Linked DNA regions of Chondromyces crocatus. The protein of the gene in region 1 interacts with the protein of each later gene in a pairwise test. Links are inferred from orthologs where the notes say so. Each region holds a gene or a part of one and is shown on either strand. Other genes may lie near its edges.

The links. The genes of interacting proteins can lie anywhere in the genome.
Region 2: the proteins of eno (region 1) and rpe interact in binary tests that used the Escherichia coli proteins (3 or more experiments, as listed by UniProt). The link is inferred for Chondromyces crocatus from one-to-one orthologs.

What each region holds. Positions count from the first base shown.
Region 1 is NZ_CP012159.1:11,191,047-11,198,290, reverse strand. The notes cover bases 104-2,920. They hold eno (phosphopyruvate hydratase), read left to right. Parts: upstream 104-781; coding sequence 782-2,059; downstream 2,060-2,920. Other genes in these bases: CMC5_RS45555 (hypothetical protein), read left to right, coding at 2,691-2,920; CMC5_RS40825 (DotU family type IV/VI secretion system protein), read right to left, coding at 104-565. Also shown: more of CMC5_RS40825, read right to left, coding at 1-103; more of CMC5_RS45555, read left to right, coding at 2,921-3,110; CMC5_RS40810 (hypothetical protein), read right to left, coding at 3,276-4,067; CMC5_RS40805 (deoxycytidylate deaminase), read right to left, coding at 4,424-4,891; purD (phosphoribosylamine--glycine ligase), read left to right, coding at 5,020-6,345; CMC5_RS40795 (hypothetical protein), read left to right, coding at 6,377-6,835; CMC5_RS40790 (FHA domain-containing protein), read left to right, coding at 6,946-7,244. UniProt on the Escherichia coli protein: Catalyzes the reversible conversion of 2-phosphoglycerate (2-PG) into phosphoenolpyruvate (PEP). It is essential for the degradation of carbohydrates via glycolysis.
Region 2 is NZ_CP012159.1:751,236-758,587, forward strand. Bases 2,814-5,738 are described here. They hold rpe (ribulose-phosphate 3-epimerase), read left to right. Parts: upstream 2,814-3,884; coding sequence 3,885-4,592; downstream 4,593-5,738. Other genes in these bases: CMC5_RS02825 (cyclic nucleotide-binding domain-containing protein), read right to left, coding at 2,825-3,340; CMC5_RS02830 (GNAT family N-acetyltransferase), read right to left, coding at 3,351-3,809; CMC5_RS02840 (hypothetical protein), read left to right, coding at 4,589-5,738. In the rest of the region: CMC5_RS02800 (replication-associated recombination protein A), read right to left, coding at 1-639; CMC5_RS02805 (TlpA disulfide reductase family protein), read right to left, coding at 645-1,187; CMC5_RS02810 (YggS family pyridoxal phosphate-dependent enzyme), read right to left, coding at 1,197-1,919; CMC5_RS43915 (hypothetical protein), read left to right, coding at 2,147-2,434; CMC5_RS43920 (hypothetical protein), read left to right, coding at 2,480-2,791; more of CMC5_RS02840, read left to right, coding at 5,739-6,025; CMC5_RS02845 (MbtH family protein), read left to right, coding at 6,331-6,558; CMC5_RS02855 (DNA sulfur modification protein DndB), read right to left, coding at 7,017-7,352. UniProt on the Escherichia coli protein: Catalyzes the reversible epimerization of D-ribulose 5-phosphate to D-xylulose 5-phosphate.

The DNA.
Region 1 (7,244 bases):
ATCGGTACCAGGCCTCCTTGGTGGCGTGCATGGCCGCCTCGTCGGCACGCACCTTGTGGATCGTGCCGCCCATGCGGTCGCGATCGGGATCAACACGCAGCTTGACGGTGAGATCGCGGCGGAGCTGGGCGACGGCGTACGGGTTCTGACCGGGGAGGCCGAAACGGCCCAGGAAGCCGAGGCCGAGCACGACGGCGTAGCTGGCGATCACGTTCTGGGGGCCTTCGTAGACCCGCGTCAGCCGGTCGTAGACCTCGACGCCTGCGTTGTGGGTGAGCCAGCGTGTGGCCTGGAGCGGGTGCTGCGCCCAGAGCGGGCGCAGGTCCGGCAGCCCCATGGCCAGCTCGTCCAGCAGTGCGGCGATGACGAACATGCCGTCGTCCGCGGCCTGCACGTCGACCTCCTGGGCGACCTTGCTCCCTTTGAGCTCGTCGAGCAGGAAGTTCGCCTGACGCAGGACGTGCTCCGGAGGTGGCCGTCGCGGCGATTGCCGCAACATGCAGATCCAGAGGAGCAGCTCCTCTCCGAAGACGCCGATGGATGTTTCGATCCGCCCTGTGTCCACGCTGAGCGGAGCTTACGTCAGCGCGCCGTCCACCGTCGACAGAGAAGCCGGGGCCGCCTATGCTCCCGCACCCCGCGACCCGCCCGAGGCGGGTCTCACCATCGCGTGAGCGGGTCCTCGTCACCTTCGGGCGAGGGGGGATCGCGCGAGCGTCCCTCCTCCAGGGCGGGCGAGGGCATCGCGTCAGCGGGCCTTCGCGGCCCCAGGAGAGACATCATGTCGGAGATCCAGAGCGTCATTGCCCGAGAGGTCATCGACTCGCGTGGTAACCCCACGGTCGAGGCCGAGGTCGCCACGCTGAGCGGGTTCGGCCGCGCCGCCGTCCCGAGCGGGGCCTCGACGGGCGCGCACGAAGCCATCGAGCTCCGTGATGGCGACAAGGGGCGTTACCTGGGCAAGGGGGTGCTCACCGCCGTCCGCAACATCGAGACGAGCCTGGGGCCCGCGATCGTCGGGATGGATGCGCTGGACCAGGCCTCGGTCGATCAGGTGCTGCTCGGGGTCGATGGGACGCCGAACAAGTCGAAGATGGGGGCGAACGCCATCCTCGCCGTTTCCATGGCGGTGGCGCGGGCCGCTGCGGACACGGTGGAGCTGCCGCTCTGGCGCTACCTGGGCGGCGCACAGGCACGTGTACTGCCCACGCCGATGCTCAACATCCTCAATGGCGGCGTCCACGCGGACAGTGGCCTCGAGGTGCAGGAGTTCATGGTCATCCCCTACGCGGCTTCCTCCTTCGCGGAGTCGCTGCGCACGGGCGTCGAGATTTTTCATACCCTGAAGGGGCTGCTCAAGAAGGACGGGCAGGTCGTCGCCGTCGGTGATGAGGGTGGCTTCGCACCGCGTCTCCCGTCGAACCAGTCGGCGCTGGAGTACGTGGTGCGCGCGATCGAGGCGGCAGGCTACAAGCCCGGCGAGGAGGTGGGCATCGCGCTCGATGCGGCGCTCAGCGAGTTCTACGACCAGAAGACCGAGCGCTACACCTTCGACAAGGCGCCCCGGACCCGCGAGGAGATCGTGGACATCTACGCGGACCTCTGCGCCAAGTTCCCGATCGTGTCCATCGAGGATGGCTGCGCCGAGGGCGACCACGCCGGCTGGAAGCTGCTCACCGAGCGGCTCGGCAAGAAGGTGCAGCTCGTGGGCGATGATCTGTTCGTGACCAACCCGGAGCGCCTCGCACAGGGGATGGCTGATGGGCTGGCGAACGCGATCCTCATCAAGCTGAACCAGATCGGTTCCGTCTCCGAGACGCTGGAGTGCATCCGGCAAGCTTCGGAGGGGGGATATCGTTCGGTCATCTCCCATCGTTCGGGCGAGACGGAGGATACCTTCATCGCCGATCTCGCGGTGGGGACCAACGCCGGCCAGATCAAGACGGGCTCGGCGTCGCGCTCCGACCGCACGGCAAAGTACAACCAGCTGCTCCGGATTGCGCACACCCTTGGCGACGGCGCACTCTTCGCGGGCCGCGCTCCGTACCGGCGGCGCTGAGCAGCCCTGTGTGGCCAGGGCTTCCGGTTCGAGCAATCGGTTGCGCAAACTGCGCATCCTGGTTGCCAACCGGACCCTGGTCGGACTCTTCTTTCAGTCCTCATGCTTGCTGGCGTCGGCGCCTACGTGGCGGTTCACGCCTCGGGTAGCGCCGCGGTCGAGCACGATGCTCCTTCCCGTGGCGCGCCTGCCGCACCCTCGAGCCTTGCGTTGGTCGGACGGTCTGCCTCTTGCAATCCGCCGTCGGTGACGCGGTTCGATCGGACCCGGATGTCCCGCTGCGTCGTCGATGACCGTCCGAACAGGCGAGGTTCGCCCCATGCGCTGCTTCCCCCTCCTCTTCTCCGTGGTTGCTTTGACGAGTTGGTCCCTGGGCCGCGAGGCCTGGGCTGAGCCGCCACCTCCTTCGTCCTCTCTTCAGCGAGACTCCGCAGACGAAGCCCGTGCCGAGGCGGACGTGGCGGGCGTGGCGGGCGTGGCTGGCGAGGCAGAGGCCTGGAAGAGTCGTCGCTTCTATGTTGGCGTGGCCGGTGGTTTTGTCTGGGCAACCGCAGAGCATCCGCAGGTCCTGCGATCGAGCTTCTCCGCCTTCTCTCTCGGTCTGCACGCAGGGTACCGACCGGTTCGTTACATGTCGGTCGGGCTCGAGTTCATGGCGTTCGAAAAGTACATGCGGCGGACCGATGGGGGAGGTGATCTGTTCGCGCCAGCGAGTTCGCTGGAACCACAGGCCGGGTGCCAGACCTGTGAGCCAGCGAAGCCTGGCGGCAAGCTGATGGCCATCTCGGCGTCCTTCGTGACTGTGGGTCCCCGGGTGGAGTTCACGCCCTTCGGAGAGGATGGGCTCTATGTGGGGGCGATGGGGGGCGCGGCCATGGTGCAAGGCCTCGATGGGTCCGCAGGGCTCGGTGGGGCCGTCCGGGCTGGGTTCCGTCTGCGGCCAGTCCCCGCTGTCACCTTGGGACTGGAGGGAGGGCTCCAGGCGCAGACCTTCAAGGGAGGGTCGGTCGTCGCGCCGTTTGCGTCACTGATTTTGCGGCCGTATTTCTGAGTGGGCGCCGCTGCGCAAGCCGTTGCGCAATCTTCCGCTCCTCAACCTCAGGCTTCACCTCCGTGTCTGCCGGGGAGTCGTGCCGATCGGTGGTCGAGCGTGCGTGTCCGAGTTGTCCACAGGCTGTGGATAAGTTGTGCGTGGGCTGGGGGAAGGTGGTGACGATCAGGCCTGCAGAGAGCGATGGAGGCCGATCTGCTCGGTGATCTCCTCGTGGAAGGCCTTGAACGTGGACTCGTCTGGCCAGGGGGGGGCGTTGCTCAGGAGACCTTTCGCGCCTCCGAGGTCGCCTTCATCGATGGCGATGACGGCAGCGGCATACCGCATGGCCCAGTACACGAGAGGGCTGACTTCTCCGGCTCGACTCAGCAGCTCTCGGTCTCCCGGCACACTCTGATGGGCGAAGGCGCGCGCCAGGGCGGCGGCCGCAGCGCGGAGGCTGAGGATCCGGTGGCGGAGCGTCCCACCCACCTCGGGCAGCGGCAGGCGCTCCAGGCGGCGCGCATGAACGAGCGCGCTGTCCAGGTCGCCTTCGAATGCATCGAGCAGGGTCTCCAGGAAGAGGCGGTGCTCGAGAGCCGCTTCCCAGGCAGGGCCTCGCTCGGCCAGCGCCAAGGCCCCGCGCGCCTTGGCGACCCAGCCGCACACTGTGAAGGCGGTCGCAGTCATCAGCGGCGCCATCGTGGCAGGGTGAGGGGCGCGTCGAAGCGCTGGAGACCAGCGGTCGAGCAACGCCCGCACGTCGCCGGAGCGGAGCACGCGTATGAGCCGTTTGCGGGCGAGCCACCGCACGCTGGCCAGGGCGAGGACCAGCCCCAGCGCCGTGCCCACGACCAGCGGTTCTCGCCAGGTGAAACGCAGGAGGGCGGCGGCGAGCGCAGCAGAGGCGATGAAGAGGAGGAGGCGGAACAGGCGCTCCCCCTGGTTTGCGCCCGCGTCATTGTTGAACGGATCCAAGACGTTCCTAACGTAAGGGTTGACGGCAATGAAGCAAGCCTCGTGCGCGCTCGTCCCATTGCGCGTTTCTGGGCTCAGGTGTCTGCCTTGGGGGGGTTGCCCACGCCGGGTCGTCTGGGGAGGGGTCATCTGGAGCGCTCGGGTGGGGTCGACGGGAGGTGGAAGGCCTCGACAGGACACCGACCATGGGCTAGAAGGGTGAAGCGTCAGTTCATGACGCCAGGACCTCATGGGTCCGCCGACAGCGCGCCGCGAACCCCGCCAGGCCCGGAAGGGAGCAACGGTAACGGAAAGCGAGTGTGGCGGGCCCTTTGCCTTTTGTCTGGGCTCACGCGGATCCGCGGACCGAGCCGGCTTCAGGCAGAGGGGCCCGCTTCGGGAGGGGGACTGGCTTCAGGCTGAGGGAGGGGGACGAGTTCGATGCCGAGCTGGGTGGCGAAGCGGAAAATGCGCTCTTCCCGGTAGAATTCGCCGAAGACGATCCTGGTGAGACCGGCGTTGGCGATCATCTTGAAGCACCCCCAGCAAGGGGAAGCGGTCACGTAGATCGTGGCGCCCTCCAGGCGGACACCATTTCGCGCGGCCTGGATGATGGCGTTGGCCTCGGCGTGGATGGTGCGCACGCAGTGGCCGTCCTCCATGAGGTGGCCTTCTTCGTCGCAGTGGGGTAGCCCGCGCAGCGAGCCGTTGTACCCGGTGGCCAGGATGATCTTGTCGCGCACGATCACGGCGCCCACGTGCTTGCGATCGCAGGTTGCGCGCGAGGCGACGTCCTCGGCGATCTTCATGAAATACTCGTCCCACGACACGCGATGTCGCTTCATGGTTCCCTCCGACCGACGGGCGGCGGTTCTACCACAGCGTCCGCGGCGCAAGCGCCCCACGACCCTCGGGAGGTCGTGCGCTCCGCAAGCTCTCCCGCCCGGTCGGGTCACGTGGTAGCGGCCCTCGGGTGAGTTCCAGTCATGGCCACAGGTCCGGTCGTCGTGTCCTCGTGTTCGGCTCCGGGGCACGCGAGCATGCGCTGGCGCGCGCCCTCGCGCGCTCGCCGTCGGTGCATGAGGTGCTCGTGGCGCCGGGAAATGCAGGGGTCGCCACGGAGCGAGCGACGGGATTCGCGCCGCTCCGTCGTGTGGCCATCACCTCCCTCGAACCCGCCGAGATGGTGCGGTTGGCTCGGGCGGAGGGCGTGGACTTGGTCGTCGTCGGGCCCGAGGCGCCGCTGTGCGAGGGGGCCGCGGATGCGCTCGCCACCGCAGGTGTGCTCACGTTCGGGCCCAGTCGCGAGGCGGCTCGTCTGGAGGCGTCCAAGGTCTTCTTGAAAGAGTTCGCCTCTCGTCACGGGATTCCCACGGCCGCTTACCGTGTGGCGCGCAGCTATGACGAAGCGGAAGCCATCCTCCGGGCGCGAGGCGCTCCGGTCGTGATCAAGGCGGATGGGCTCTGCGCTGGCAAGGGCGTGGTCGTGGCGGCCACGCTGGACGAGGCACTCGCCGCCGCGCGGGCAGCGCTGGTGGAGCGCCGCTTCGGCGCCGCTGGGGATGCCGTGATCATCGAGGACGTTCTGCCAGGGGAGGAGGCGAGCTTGCACGTCATCACCGACGGCGAAGCGTTCTGTGTGCTTCCTGTGGCGCGCGACCACAAACGAATCTTCGATGGTGATCGGGGGCCGAACACGGGGGGGATGGGCGCCTTCGCGCCGAGCCATCGGATCGCGCCGGACCTCGTGGCGCGCATCGAGGCCGAGATCCTCAGGCCGACCCTGGACGGGATGCGTGCAGAAGGGAGGCCCTTTCGTGGGGTGCTGTTCGCGGGGGTGATGATCTCACCGGCGGGGGATCCGATGCTCCTCGAGCACAACGTCCGGTTCGGGGATCCAGAGTGCGAGGTGCTCATGGAGCTGCTGGACGGCGACGTGGCCGAGCTGCTCGCTTCCGCTGCTTCCGGCGCGCTCCGGAAGGAAGTGGCGCGGCTGGTGGAGGGACGTCATGCGCTCACGGTGGTCCTGGCGGCGCGAGGGTACCCAGGTGCAGTGAAGACGGGTGACGCCATCGAGGGCCTGGAGGCGGCCGCCGCCCTGGAAGGGGTGGTGGTGCACCACGCGAGCACGGCCGAGCAGGACGGCGTGATCGTGACCGCTGGCGGCAGGGTGCTCGCCGTCACGGCGTCGGGAAGCTCTCTGGACGAAGCGCGCGAGCGCGCCTACCACGCGGCAGGGCTGATCGCGTTCGATGGTCGACAGCTTCGACACGACATCGGCGTAGACCAAGTCACTTGACCCGACCCCCACCTGCGGGTGACGACGAGGCATGCAGCCCATCGTTGACCTCGCCCCTGGAGCCGAGGACAACCTCCTGGCCGTCCGGCTCGGGGAGCTCATCCGCGACAATCTCGCCCGCCATCCATCGCGACGCGCCCAGCTCCGGGCATTCAGGGCGTCGGTCCTGGTCGTCGCCCAGGACAGCGGGGTCTCCCTGACCATGCGCTTCGACCACGGGCGCCTCACGATCCACGATGGCGCCATCGGCGTCCCGACGATCACCTTCTGCGGTGACGAAGAAGTGCTGCTGAGGCTGCCCCAGGTCGCCTTCCATCGCCGGGTCGCGGTCCCCGTGCTCGGCGTGCGACACCCACACGGGGCCGCACCGTTGCGACAGATGCTGGCGCAGCTCGTCCGCGGCGATCTCAAAATCTATGGCCTCCTGGCCCATCCGCGGCTGGTCCTTGCACTCCTCCATCTTGTGTCGCGACCCAGCGTCGACGGATAATCGCCATCGCGTGATTCCAAGGGCCGAGTGGTGTGGGTTGCACCACCCAGCCAAAGCGGTCTGAGCAGTGTCTTTTGACGGCCTCTCGGCCGGTTTGGTATGGCTGCAACATGGGCATCCGGCTGCGCTACCTCGCCCACGATCTCGAGGTGCCGTACGGCGAGTTCGTCATAGGACGGAGCGCGGACTGCCAGCTCTCGCTCGATGATCCGCTCGTGTCGCGTCGGCACGGCCTGCTCACGGTCTCCGACAAAGGGGTGACCATCGAGGATCTCGGGAGCAGGAACGGCGTCTTCGTCAATGGGGTCCGGATCACGGGCAAGAAGTCCCTCGCCGACCAGGATCGGATCACCATCGGCAGCCAGGAGATGAACCTGCTCGGGACCGTGGAACTCGCGGTCAGCCCGAA
Region 2 (7,352 bases), about 10 Mb from region 1 along the record:
CGCGTCCTCATCGGCCTCGACAGCGCCGTTCAGCCCCTCCGGAGCGCTCAGAGCGCGTCGGAGCAGCTCCACCAGCTGCTCGGCGCCGAGCGGCTGCAGACGGAACACCTTGCAGCGGGAGAGCAACGGCGCGTTCACCGCGAACGACGGATTCTCGGTCGTCGCGCCGATCAGCGTGATGGTCCCATCTTCGACGTGCGGCAAGAAAGCGTCCTGCTGTGCGCGGTTGAACCTGTGGATCTCGTCCACGAACAGGATCGTCCGCTTCCCCTCGTAGCCGCGCGCCTCTCTCGCCTCTTCCAGGATCCCCCGGAGTTCGGGCACCCCCCCGAGCACGGCGTTGAACGGCACGAACCGCGCCTTCGTCGCTCCTGCGACCACCCTGGCCAGGGTCGTCTTCCCCGAGCCGGGTGGCCCCCAGAGGATCATCGAGGGCACCCGGTCGGCCGCGATCGCGCGCGCGAGCAGCTTCCCCTCGCCGAGCAGGTGCTCCTGCCCGAGCATGTCTCCGAGCGCGTGGGGCCGCGAGCGCTCTGCCAGCGGCATCGTCGCCTTGAGCGCCGGATCCCGCTGCGCGGCAGCCTCGAACAGGGTTGGCCCTTGCCGCCCCGAGCCACCCCCGGATCGGCGCCCACGCATCGGATTCATTGCAGCACCGGCCTTCGCCCCTCCGACAGCAGCACCTCCACGGCACGCCGCGCGAGGCCCGGATCATCTCCCACCCAGCGCACCCTGCCGTTCGCGTCGATCACGAAGGTGAGCGGGAGCTGCGAGACCCCGTAGTCGCTGGCGATGCGCCGGGAAGGATCCATCACGATCGGGAACGACGTCCTCAGCCGCTGCGCCATCCGCACTGCGGCCCCCTCCGACTCGTCGACGCTCACCCCGATCACCATCACCCCGTCCACCTGCCGCTCGCGAAAGAGCATCTCCAGGGCGGGCATGGTCACGTTGCACGCGGCGCACCACGAAGCCCAGAAGTCCACGACCGTCACCCGCGTCAGGTAGTCGCCGGGCACGCCGACCGTCCGGATCCCGCTCCCCTCCCCCTCGAACGCGGGCGCTTCGACGCCCATCAACGGGTGCCTCGCCGACGGAGGCATCCGCGGCGCGCCACACCCGCACAGCTGGAGCGCGCCGACCGCCGTCAGAGCCACGAGCGCGCGCCGTGTCAGCCGATCCTCCATGCGTCGACCCTACTGCACCCCTTGGGCGCGCGACCCGAAGATCGCCGTCCCCACCCGCACCCAGGTTGCCCCTTCGGCGATCGCCACCTCGAAGTCGTGCGACATCCCCATCGACAGCTCTGGCAGCTCCACCTCGCCGCCGTGCTCGTCGCGCAATGCCCGGAGCGCGGCGAAGTACGGACGCACGGCTCCGGGGTCGTCCAGGTAAGGAGCGATGGTCATCAGCCCGATCGGCCGGAGGTTCGCGCACGCGCGCGTCGCGTCGAGCAGTCGTCCCACCTCCGCGGGGGTACATCCGCCCTTCGCGGCTTCCCCGCCGACGTTCACCTCGACCAGCACCCGCAGCACGCGCCCGAGCGATGCCGCGCGGCGATCCAGCTCGACGGCGAGTTCTGCCCGATCGAGCGCGTGCACCACCTCTGCCACCTGGGTGACGACCTTCGCCTTGTTGCGCTGCAACCGCCCGATCGCGTGCCACACGATCCGCGGCAGATCGCCCAGCGCTTGCGCCTTGTCGCTCAGCTCCTGCGCGTAGTTCTCGCCGAAGTCGAGCTGACCTGCGCCATGCGCGATCCGGATCGCCTCCGCCGGTTTGCCCTTGGAGACCGCGATCAGCTTCACCGAGCCCGGCGCTCGACCTGCTTGACGCGCAGCCTCCGCGATCCGCCTGCGCACCTCGTCGAGCCGTGTGGCGATGCCCACCAGCTCGTTCGCACCATCGACAGAAATCACGGCGCACCATACCGCGCCGCCCGGGACAGGGCGACTCACCCACCAAGGCAGCCGGATCAGGGTGCGCTCCCCCCCATGCCAGTTTGTGCCGAGCCAGGAACGACGACCATCTTCGAAGGCCGGATTTCTCCCCCTGGACGCCAGGCATGGGCTTTGCCATGGCACACGGTGCCATGCGGACCCCCTCGAAACGCCTCCTGGTGTCTGCGGTGCTAGCCGGCGCTGCGATGGTCGGTTGCATCTTCAATCCTCAACCCGAACCTCCGGCCATCGATCATGACCTGGGTGCAGGTGCGAACGATCCCGAAGGCGGGACGACGGGTGAAGGAGCGGGCGGTGCGGGGGGCAGCCTGGATGGCTCCGGAGGCCGCGGGGGAATGGGCGGCACCGGCGGCGAAGGTGGCACAGGTGGCGAAGGTGGCGCTGGCGGTGACGCTGGCGCTGGTGGTGAAGGCGGCGGCGACGGTGGCGCTGGTGGTGAAGGCGACGCGGTCGGCTCCAGCGGAGCGCAGTGAAGGTGGGCGAAGCCAACCGCGACTGCCGGTAAGATGGAGGTACCCGTGCGCACGATACTCATCTCTTTCGCCAGCGCTCTGCTCCTGATCGCGTGTGTCTTCAACCCGCAGCCCGAGCCGCCGGCGAACACCGAAGCGACCAATGGCGCCGGCGGAGCGACATCCACCTCCACCGGGACCTCCTTGCCGAGCGACGGCTCGGGCGGGGGTGGCGCCGATAGCGGAGGTGGTGGTGCCGGCGGCGCTGGTGGCAGAGGGGGTGAAGGTGGCGCTGGCGGTGACGCTGGCGCTGGTGGTGAGGGAGGCGCCGGCGGTGAAGGTGGCGCTGGCGGCGATGGTGGTGCTGGGGGCAGCTGACGAGCTGCCCGGTGAAGCTGCTGAGCGCCCGCGTCAGGTGCGGCGTGGCGGCGAGCGCGGTCTCATGTACTCGTCGAGCATGTTGGCGACGAAGTCCGCGAGGAGCCCGTCCGCCACCCGCAGCCGCCGTGACATCTCTCGCGCGATGTTGAGCACGAGGAGCGCGTACGCCTTGAGGTCGCGGCGATAGAGCGCGTCGAGATCCTGGGCGCTGAGCCGAAGCACCCGTGAAGGAGCGATGGCCTGCACCGTGGCGGAGCGGGGCATCACGTCGAGGATCGACATCTCCCCGAACCAATCGTTCGGTCCGAGCACGGCCATCCGCGCCTCGAGGTTGCGCTTGGAGCGCTTCAGCACCTCGATTTCTCCGTCGAGCAGCACGAACATGTCTCGCCCGCTCTCCCCTTCGCGGAAAATCACGTGCCCCGGCTCGAGATCCTGCACCTCCAGCGAGCTGGCGAGGAGGCGGAGCACCTCGTCCGTGAGCCCACCGAAGAGGCCAATCTCGCGTAGCCGAGAGGCTAGATCAGGTTCCTGGATTGCGGGCATGCGGCCGATCCTAGCTCGCCTTCTCAGCGCTTGGGGCGAGGTCCTTGGTGAACACGATGCGCGGTCGCCCGGGGCCGGCGTAGTCCGCCACCTCGTCGGCGGACCACCCGAGCGCGGCGTGGAACCGCACTGAACCCTCGTTGCCGAGCGTGGTGATGGCCTTCATTGCCAGGCATCCCTCGCGCTGGCAGTCCTCCTCGAACGAGACGTAGAGCAGCTTGCCCACACCCCGGCGGCGGTAGCCCGGGTGGATCCCCACCAGGTGGACGTAGCCCACCGGCTCCTCGGGGCAGCGGAAACCGAGCAGGAACCCGACCATCTGCCCATCCGCCTCGACCACCCGCGCCAGCCTGCCGAGCTGATGGAAAAACATCGGATGAGCCAGCGCGCTGGTAGGACCGCCCCACCAGTGGTCGATCACGCGGACGATCTGTTCATAATCCAGCCTGGTCATCGGGCGTGTTTTCATCCAGCTCCCTGTCCTCCGATCAGCCTAGTACACCCTCCCCTGGCCGCGGAAGGCGCCCCCTGCTAGCCGTAGCGCGTGAGCCCTCCGAAGGTCCTGATCGCCCCGTCGATCCTGTCCGCTGATTTCGGTCGCCTCGCCGAGGAGGTGCGTGCCGTCGAGGCCGCCGGCGCCGACTGGATCCACGTCGACGTGATGGATGGTCGCTTCGTCCCCAACATCACCCTGGGGCCGGTCATCGTACGCGCCGTGCGCGCCGCCACCCGACTGCCGGTCGACGTGCACCTCATGATCGTCGAGCCCGAGCGCTACGTCGCCGATTTCGCCGACGCGGGCGCCGACCGGATCACCGTCCATGTCGAGGCGTCGACGCACCTGCACCGCACCGTCCAGCAGATCCGAGCCGCCGGCGCGCTCCCGGGCGTCACCCTCAACCCCCACACCTCCGAGGAGAGCCTTCGCTACATCCTCCCGGACGTCGATCTGGTCCTGGTCATGAGCGTCAACCCTGGTTTCGGAGGCCAGCGCTTCATCCCGGGCGCGCTCGACAAACTCCGCGCCCTGCGTTCCATGATCGACGCCACGGGCCGTGACATCGCCCTCGAGGTCGACGGCGGCGTCACCGCGGAGACGGCCCCCGACGTCATCGCCGCTGGCGCCCGGGTCCTCGTCGCCGGCTCCGCGGTCTTCGGCGCCGCCCGACCTGGCGTCACCGAAGACGAGCGCATCGCCAGCTACACGGACGCCATCCGCGCCCTGCGACCCCGCGCCGACGAGGCCTCGTGAGACGACCTGCCCCCGCGCTCGCCCTCGCCCTCTTCGCCACCGCCTGTGGTGGACCCACCTCCCCGACGACGACCCCCACGGCGCCCTCGTCCACGACTCCCCTCGTCGTCGCGTCCCCTGACGACCCCTCGTCGGAGGGTGTTGACGCTACGGCGTCCGAGACCGGCGCCGCGAACGCCGCCGCCCAGCAAGAGGTGCAGCGCATGCTCGCCATCGTCGCCCGGGCGCGTGGACTCCCGGTCCGACGCCTCGTCCCTGGCCGGGTCCTCGACCGCCCGGGCATCCTTGCGCGCATCCGCGAGCACGTCGCCCGCGAGATCCCTCCCGGCGTGCTCGGCTACCAGGGTGAAATCCTCGCTGCCCTCGAGATCATCCCCGCCGACTACGACTACCTGGCGGGCACCTACCGACTCATTCAAGGCCGCATCGCCGGCTTCTACGAGCCCGCCGACGCCTCCATGTACCTCGTCGACGATCTCGACGACGCCGAGGCGAAGGAGACGCTCGCCCACGAGCTCGTCCACGCCCTCCAGGACCAGAGCTACGACCTCGCCAAGCTCCTCCAGTACCGCCCTGGCGACAGCGACCGGCTCACGGCCGTCCACGCGCTCATCGAGGGCGACGCCACGAGCGCCATGCTCGACGTGGTGGCCGGCTCCGCGTTCGCCATCGACGAGGCCGTCCTCCGCAAGCTCGTCGCCGTCTCCACCGCGATGTCGACCGTGGGCGACACCCCGCGCGCGCTCCAGGAGTCGCTCGCCGTCCCCTACACCGACGGTTTCGCCTTCGTGCAGCGCCTTCGTCGAAAGGGCGGCTGGCCCGCCGTCGACGCCATCTGGCGTGCGCTCCCGGAGAGCACCGAGCAGCTCCTGCATCCCGAGAAGCTCGCCGCGCGCGAGCCGCCCATCCACGTCCCGGTCCCCCCCGTCGACCCGCTGGGGGCCGATTTTCTCCCCGTGTTCGACGACGTCATGGGCGAGCAAGCCCTGCGCATCACCTTCGAGGAGTACGTTCACCGCGACACCGCGGCGACCGCTGCCGCTGGCTGGGGCGGCGACCGCCTCGTGCTCGCGCGCCGCGCTTCCACCGAGGCCCCCGGCAGGACGGAGTACGCCCTCGCCTGGCGCCTGCGCTTCGACACCCCCGGCGACGCCGCGGAAGCGAGCCGCGTCCTCACCGCGCGCTTCGGCCGCACATGCCGCATGCGCCCTGATCTCGGCCCGATCTCCTGGGCTCACCAGGGCGCCGACATCGCCCTCGTCGCCGGCCCGTACGAGCGTGCCGCTGCAGCGACGCCTGCGCCCCCACCACCCGCCCTCGTCGACGACGACAGCCCCACGAGCCCCGCTCCCGCCGCGCGCGCGACCGGCAGCTGCGCTCGAGCGAAGACCTGGCTCGACAAGGTGCTCAAGACGCCGCTCGCCGGGCCCTGAGTCATCGGCGCGAGCATCACGAGGGCGCCGCGGTGCGAGCGTCAGCGCGATCACTGGGCGCCCGTGTCGACACGGTGGATCCAGCGTGGGCGCGCGCCATCGTCAGCGACGAACGCGCCGCACCTCATCGCGCCTCGCCATGCGCTGATCGTGGAGAGGGCGAGCGTCGTGGGCCTCCTCGCCGTTCAGGCCGCGTGGTACAACCTGGGGCAGGTAGAAAGTGCAGCCCTCGTGCATGCTTCGGGGCGCTGTGCTCATCCCGCCCGCGCTGCCGTCGCCGTACGGGCCACCCAGGGAGGCACGACATGAGCATCCTCGACGACGAAACCGCCATCTTCAACGTGGTGGTGAACCACGAAGAGCAGTACTCGATCTGGCCCGCCGACCGCGAGATCCCGCTCGGCTGGAAGACGGTCGGCAAGACCGGTCCCAAGAAGGAGTGCCTGGCCTACATCGAGGAGGTGTGGACCGACATGCGGCCCCTCAGCCTCCGCAAGAAGATGGAAGAGGCCGCGAAACAAGGCGGGAGCTGATCCCCGCCGCGCTGCTCGACCCATCCTCCCCGAGGACCTCGGGCGCGTCGGGACACGGGTGGGTCGGCACCAGCGTTGACAGGCGCCACGGAAAAAGGCACGAACCACCGCCACGTCATCTCCTGGAGGAGTGGCCGAGTGGTCGAAGGCAGCGGTTTTGAAAACCGCCGTTGGGGTAACTCAACCAGGGGTTCGAATCCCTTCTCCTCCGCCAGTTTTCGAAGATCCCGCGAGGCTGGGCGAAGAGCTGAGCGAACAGGTGGGTCCTGTGGATTTGGGTGGGGACGCTGAGTCTCGGCACGTTGAGCGAGGGTGTTAGGAACATCTGACCTTGCTCCCGTGGAGTCTGGCGTCCGAACGCCCGCTTTGCGTGTCGAATCGGGTCGAGAAGGTTGACTTTGGGACAATCTCCACGCGGAGTTCGGCATCCCACCTGCTGTCAGGCTCGTGTTCAGCCGTTACTCTGCAGCCATTGCGGACGCGCCACGTACCTGGCGACCTTCGGGAGACGCCGGGTCGATTAGGGCCTTGTAGATAGTGTAGCCCACCTCTTTGGGTCCCCCGACGGTAATGTCACCCTTTTTGCCGACCTTACCGGCGATGTTGAACCAGGCAGGGCCACGCTCCCAAATCACGCCGCGCAGCTTATTCACGAGTTCCTCACGCTTGATGAGGCGGCCTTCCTCGTCGTTGGCAAACGAGAGCAGGTCGTGCCCCATCGCGCCCAGTGCGGCGAGTACCGCACCCGTCGCCATGATGCCGTGCTGCTTATCTTCCAACTCCTTCGAGTAGAT